One region of the Streptomyces sp. NPDC090798 genome, then DNA from elsewhere that is predicted to be linked to it. Evidence: predicted binding sites of a transcription regulator. Region 1 holds the regulator's gene; each other region holds the start of a gene.
What was found. Region 1 encodes HrcA, which represses chaperone genes, less so after heat shock. Its sites were predicted from a motif close to TTNGCACTCNGNNNNNCNGAGTGCNAA; they were not measured.
Positions count from the first base shown of each region.

Region 2: a site for HrcA is predicted at 837-863, ahead of groL (chaperonin GroEL). Genes of this name have one in related genera too.
Region 3: a site for HrcA is predicted at 1,280-1,306, ahead of groES (co-chaperone GroES). Genes of this name have one in related genera too.

Region 1 covers NZ_JBIVXA010000001.1:672,775-675,038, forward strand. Annotated here, with positions in the region: gene ACIQTP_RS03070 (MBL fold metallo-hydrolase) at 1-471, opposite strand, end outside; gene hrcA (heat-inducible transcriptional repressor HrcA) at 698-1,720, shown strand; gene dnaJ (molecular chaperone DnaJ) at 1,721-2,264, shown strand, end outside.
Region 2 covers NZ_JBIVXA010000013.1:64,443-66,706, forward strand. Annotated here, with positions in the region: gene ACIQTP_RS27295 (cold-shock protein) at 418-624, shown strand; gene groL (chaperonin GroEL) at 990-2,264, shown strand, end outside.
Region 3 covers NZ_JBIVXA010000040.1:38,745-41,008, reverse strand. Annotated here, with positions in the region: gene ACIQTP_RS45580 (polysaccharide deacetylase family protein) at 1-366, shown strand, start outside; gene ACIQTP_RS45575 (polysaccharide deacetylase family protein) at 363-1,142, shown strand; gene groES (co-chaperone GroES) at 1,451-1,759, shown strand; gene groL (chaperonin GroEL) at 1,889-2,264, shown strand, end outside.

The DNA.
Region 1 (2,264 bases):
GTGGCCCTCGCCCGTCCGCACCAGCAGGACCTCGACGCCGCCGGCCAGCTCGAGACGCCAGGTGCCCCACACGTAGTGCCGGGGACGCACCAGGGTGTCCGCCGCGTCCTCCGCCGCCCGCGCGTCCAGGCCGCCCCGTACCGCGTCCGCGTACAGCTCCTCGCGCCCGTGCTCGTACACCTCGTCCGAGCCGCCCGCGACGAGGACCTCCGCGCCCGCGAACGCCGCAGCGCCCAGGACGTGGTCGAAATGGGGGTGGGTGAGCGCGACGAAGGTCACACGGCGGCCGGCGATCGCCTGCGCCTCCCCGCGCAACCGCGCGCCCTCCGCGAGGCTCGATCCCGCGTCGATGATCAGCGCCCCGCCGTCGCCCACGACCAGCCCGACCGTGCAGTCCCAGACCGGAAGCCGCCGCCGCCCCACCCGCGGCGTCAGCTGCTCCCACCCTGCCTCTTCCCAAGTCACCTTCATACGCCGACGCTAGCGGTGAGGGCGTGGACGGTACGACATCACGGGCAGGGACGGTGTGACATCGCGGGACACGTCGGTGTACGTCCGTGCACCTTGCACAAGATCGCGGGGCCGCCCTTGCCGGGGCCGTACCCACCGGCCGTACACTGGGCCGGGGAATGCTGGCACTCGCACGCGCTGAGTGCCAAGCGAGGCGCCGAGGGGTCGAGAGCTGGAGGTGTGCGCGATGCTCAGTGAACGCAGGCTCGAAGTGCTGCGCGCCATCGTCCAGGACTATGTCGGCACCGACGAGCCGGTCGCGGTCGGGTCCAAGGCGCTGACCGAGCGGCACCGGCTGGGGGTCTCCCCGGCCACCGTCCGCAACGACATGGCGGCCCTGGAGGACGAGGGGTACATCGCCCAGCCGCACACCAGCGCCGGGCGGATCCCCACCGACAAGGGCTACCGGCTCTTCGTCGACAAGCTCGCCGGCGTCAAGCCGATGACCGCGCCCGAGCGGCGGGCCATTCAGAACTTCCTGGACGGCGCGGTCGACCTCGACGACGTCGTCGGGCGGACGGTGCGGCTGCTCGCGCAGCTGACCCGGCAGGTCGCCGTCGTGCAGTATCCGTCGCTGACGAGATCGACCGTGCGGCACGTGGAGCTGCTGTCCCTCGCCCCCGCCCGCGTGATGCTCGTGCTGATCACGGACACCGGGCGGGTCGAGCAGCGCATGATCGACTGCCCGGCCCCGTTCGGAGAAACGTCTCTCGCGGATCTGCGGGCCCGGCTCAACAGCAGGGTCGCGGGCCGACGCTTCGCGGACGTCCCGCAGCTCGTGCAGGACCTCCCGGACGCGTTCGAGGCGGAGGACCGAGGTACGGTCGCGACGGTGCTCTCCACCCTTCTGGAGACGCTCGTCGAGGAGACCGAGGAGCGGCTGATGATCGGCGGAACCGCCAATCTGACGCGCTTCGGACATGACTTCCCTCTCACCATCCGGCCGGTGCTCGAAGCGCTGGAGGAGCAGGTCGTGCTTCTCAAGTTGCTTGGGGAGGCCGGGGATTCGAGCATGACCGTGCGAATCGGTCACGAGAACGCGTATGAGGGACTCAACTCCACGTCCGTGGTCTCGGTCGGCTACGGTTCGGGCGGCGAGGCAGTAGCCAAACTCGGCGTGGTCGGCCCGACCCGCATGGATTACCCGGGAACGATGGGAGCGGTACGCGCAGTGGCACGGTACGTCGGACAGATCCTGGCGGAGTCGTAAGTGGCCACGGACTACTACGCCGTACTCGGCGTGCGCCGCGACGCGTCCCAGGACGAGATCAAGAAGGCCTTCCGGCGGCTCGCACGCGAGCTGCACCCGGACGTCAATCCCGATCCGAAGACGCAGGAGCGGTTCAAGGAGATCAACGCCGCGTACGAGGTGTTGTCGGACCCGCAGAAGAAGCAGGTCTACGACCTCGGCGGCGACCCGCTGTCCCAGGCGGGCGGCGGCGGTGCGGGCGGCTTCGGCGCCGGTGGGTTCGGGAACTTCTCGGACATCATGGACGCCTTCTTCGGTACGGCGTCGCAGCGCGGTCCGCGGTCGCGTACGCGGCGTGGCCAGGACGCCATGATCCGGCTCGAGATCGAGCTGGACGAGGCGGCCTTCGGCACGACGAAGGACATCCAGGTCGACACGGCCGTCGTCTGCGCCACCTGCAACGGTGAGGGCGCGGCGCCGGGTACCTCGGCCCAGACCTGTGACATGTGTCGCGGGCGGGGTGAGGTGTCCCAGGTCACGCGGTCCTTCCTCGGGCAGGTCATGA
Region 2 (2,264 bases), on a different contig from region 1:
TAATGCCAATTACCGAGAGTTCATCGAATTGCCCCCTCCGTGAGAGAAGCGGAGGGGGCAATTCTGCATGGTTGAGCGCGGTACAGTTGGGGAACCCGCTCCACTTCGCATGCCGGGCGCATATGAGTTCGCGCCCGAAGTCCGGCAAGAAGTAGCCAAAGTGTCCCGCGTTTTTGAGCCTTATATGGCTTTTATGGGGCCCGACTTGCCCTGAATATTCGCAAATTCTCCCCATATTCCCGATCAGTCGTGCCCGGAATTCTCGTCCGATTGACCTGTTGCAGACGGCAGTTGGACAGATACATTCAGCCGCGGTCGACGCGTTCCGGCGCACACCCCCAACCGTTGGGGGGTGAGGTCTGACCCGGGTCCGCGAAGTGCGGTCCTGTGCAAGGGCCAGTAATAGGGGAGTTAGGCATGGCTCAGGGCACCGTCAAGTGGTTCAACGCGGAGAAGGGGTACGGCTTCATCGCGGTCGACGGTGGTGCGGATGTATTCGTCCACTACAGCGCGATTCAGATGGACGGCTACCGCACCCTGGAAGAGGGTCAGCGGGTCGATTTCGAGATCTCGCAGGGCCAGAAAGGGCCGCAGGCGGACATGGTCCGACTCGCGACCAGCTGAAGCACGCGCCGACTGACTGTTCGACGTGACGAAGGGCTCGTATCCCATGGGGTGCGAGCCCTTCGGTCTGTCCGTCCGGCGGCGCGGCTGTCCGGACCGTCGGCGCGGGCCCGCTCGCGCCCCGGCGCGACGCGCGGGTTGCGCGCCCCTTCTCACCTGCGGATCAAGGTGAGGCGCTTGCACTCGGCAGGGGCGAGTGCTAATCATTGGCGTTAGCACTCTGAAGGTGAGAGTGATAACGAAGGACCGGGTCGGTGAGGCCCGCAGGCCAGGTGGTGCAAGGAACCACGGGGCAGGCAGGCCGTCCGTCGCGGGCGCCAGCGCGGTCCGGAGCAATCCACCCCAGTCCGGGAGGACCACTTCACATGGCCAAGATCATCGCGTTCGACGAGGAGGCACGGCGCGGTCTCGAGCGCGGGATGAACCAGCTCGCCGACGCCGTCAAGGTCACCCTTGGCCCCAAGGGCCGCAACGTCGTCCTCGAGAAGAAGTGGGGCGCCCCCACGATCACCAACGATGGTGTTTCCATCGCCAAGGAGATCGAGCTCGAGGACCCGTACGAGAAGATCGGCGCCGAGCTGGTCAAGGAAGTCGCCAAGAAGACGGACGACGTCGCCGGTGACGGTACGACCACCGCGACCGTCCTCGCCCAGGCGCTCGTCCGCGAGGGCCTGCGCAACGTAGCCGCCGGCGCCAACCCGATGGCTCTCAAGCGCGGTATCGAGAAGGCCGTCGAGGCCGTCTCCGGTGCCCTGCTCGAGCAGGCCAAGGATGTCGAGACCAAGGAGCAGATCGCTTCCACGGCCTCCATCTCCGCCGCCGACACCCAGATCGGCGAGCTCATCGCCGAGGCGATGGACAAGGTCGGCAAGGAAGGCGTCATCACCGTCGAGGAGTCCCAGACCTTCGGTCTGGAGCTCGAGCTCACCGAGGGTATGCGCTTCGACAAGGGCTACATCTCGGCGTACTTCGCCACCGACATGGAGCGTATGGAGGCCGTCCTCGACGACCCGTACATCCTGATCGCCAACTCGAAGATCAGCAACGTCAAGGACCTGCTGCCGCTTCTCGAGAAGGTCATGCAGTCCGGCAAGCCGCTGCTGATCATCGCCGAGGACGTCGAGGGCGAGGCCCTGTCGACCCTGGTCGTCAACAAGATCCGTGGCACCTTCAAGTCCGTCGCCGTCAAGGCTCCGGGCTTCGGTGACCGCCGCAAGGCCATGCTCGGCGACATCGCCATCCTCACGGGCGGCGAGGTCATCTCCGAGGAGGTCGGCCTCAAGCTGGAGAACGCGGGTCTGGACCTGCTGGGCCGTGCCCGCAAGGTCGTCATCACCAAGGACGAGACCACGATCGTGGACGGCGCCGGCTCCGCCGACCAGGTCCAGGGCCGGGTCAACCAGATCCGTGCCGAGATCGAGAACTCCGACTCGGACTACGACCGCGAGAAGCTCCAGGAGCGCCTGGCGAAGCTGGCCGGCGGCGTGGCCGTCATCAAGGCCGGTGCCGCCACCGAGGTCGAGCTCAAGGAGCGCAAGCACCGCATCGAGGACGCCGTTCGCAACGCGAAGGCGGCCGTCGAGGAGGGCATCGTCGCCGGTGGTGGCGTGGCCCTCATCCAGGCCTCCTCGGTCTTCGAG
Region 3 (2,264 bases), on a different contig from region 1:
TACCTGCCGGGGCTGTCGTACGAGGAGCAGCGGCACGAGATCTGCGGCATGCAGGACATCATGGAGAAGCAGTTCGGCAAGCGCCCGAGGGTCTTCAGGCCGCCCTACGGCAACTACAACCAGGACACCCTGCGCGCCGCCAAGTCCTGCGGCATCAAGTACGCGCCCATCTGGGACGAGGAAGTCTTCGTCGACCACTGGGAGTACCGCGACTGGGACCGCGACCTGCACCCCGGCGACATCGTCCTCACCCACTTCCGCGGCAGGGAGGACTGGGACGGCACCATGCCCGACATGATCCGCCGCTTCCTGAAGATGGTCACCGACAAGGGGTACGCGGTGGCACGGCTGGAGGACTACCTGTGAGAACACGGGCGCTGGTCGCGGGGGCGCTCACCGCGGCGCTCCTGACCGGCTGCACCGGCTGTGCCCAGTCCGTCGACCCGATCGAACGGCTGGGCAAGAAGGCCGCGCAGGAGGTGCGCAGGTCCAGGCCGAACGGGCCGACCCCGGCGACGTACCGCCACTGGGGGCTGCCCACCCCGCTCGCCACCCCGCCGCAGCAGCCCGCCCGGCCCGCCCTCCGCGGCGCGGCGCCGGGACTGGCTCCCGTCGTGGAGCGCGTGCCCACCCGCGACAAGGTGGTGTTCCTGACGTACGACGACGGCGCCGAGCGCGATCCGCGGTTCGTCGACATGGTCCGTGAACTGCGGCTGCCGGTCAGCATGTTCCTCACGGACAGTGTCGTCGGGCCGGGGTACGGGCACTTCGCCCAGCTGCGGACGGTCGGCGCGAGCGTGCAGAACCACACCCTCCACCACGCCTCGCTGCGCGGACTGCCGTACGCGGGCCAGCGGGCCGAGATCTGCGGTCAGCAGGAGAAGCTCAAGGCCCGCTTCGGCGTCCGCCCCCGGCTCTTCCGTCCCCCCTACGGCACCTACGACACCACCACGCTGCACGCCGCCGCCGACTGCGGGGTCGCGGCCGTCGTCCTCGGCCGGGAGCCCGACGCCCGCCGCCTGCGACCGGGTGACATCCTCTCCGGCTTCGAGGAGCCCAACCTCACGGAGGCGACGGTCCGACTCCTGCGACGCATCCAGGCGGAGGGCTTCACGCCGGCGCGTCTGGAGAACTACCTCTGACCGTTCGGCCGGGGCAGCCCGTCCGGCGTTTGAGGACGAGGCCGTCCAGGCCGAGAAAGGGGGGCTGGGGGCGCAGCCCCCAGGGGTACGCCGACACGCGCGCCGGGTGCCCAAAACCCCACGCCACGCCGGAGGCTTTGGCACTCCGCTTGACCGAGTGCTAATCGCGGTCATAGTCTCGGCCCTGGCACTCCCCCCTGGAGAGTGCCAATAGCGACGGGCAGGTCCGGCACCCGCGACGACGGATCCACCTGGTCGCCACCTCAGACAGTTAACCCCGTGAGATCTCCGAAGGGGGAGGTCGGATCGTGACGACCACCAGCTCCAAGGTTGCCATCAAGCCGCTCGAGGACCGTGTTGTGGTCCAGCCGCTGGACGCCGAGCAGACCACGGCTTCTGGCCTGGTCATCCCGGACACCGCGAAGGAGAAGCCCCAGGAGGGCGTCGTCCTCGCCGTGGGCCCGGGCCGCTTCGAGAACGGCGAGCGCCTGCCGCTCGACGTCAGCACCGGCGACATCGTGCTGTACAGCAAGTACGGCGGCACCGAGGTGAAGTACAACGGCGAGGAGTACCTCGTACTCTCGGCTCGCGACGTGCTCGCGATCATCGAGAAGTAGTTCGCCGAGCTTCACCGTTTCACCCAGTTTTGCAGTGAACTGCGCCCCTGGCCCCCGCGACCATAACCAGCCGGGCGTCGGGGGCGCGGTTCGTTCACCCCAGTTTTCCGAGAGGGCTGAATCGCTCCCATGGCGAAGATCCTGAAGTTCGACGAGGACGCCCGTCGCGCCCTCGAGCGCGGCGTCAACAAGCTTGCCGACACGGTCAAGGTGACGATCGGCCCCAAGGGCCGCAACGTCGTCATCGACAAGAAGTTCGGCGCACCCACCATCACCAACGACGGTGTCACCATCGCCCGCGAGGTCGAGCTCGACGACCCGTACGAGAACCTCGGCGCCCAGCTGGTGAAGGAGGTGGCAACCAAGACCAACGACATCGCGGGTGACGGTACGACCACCGCCACCGTGCTGGCCCAGGCGCTCGTCCGCGAGGGCCTGAAGAACGTCGCCGCGGGTGCCTCCCCGGCGCTGCTGAAGAAGGGCATCGACGCGGCCGTCAAGGCGG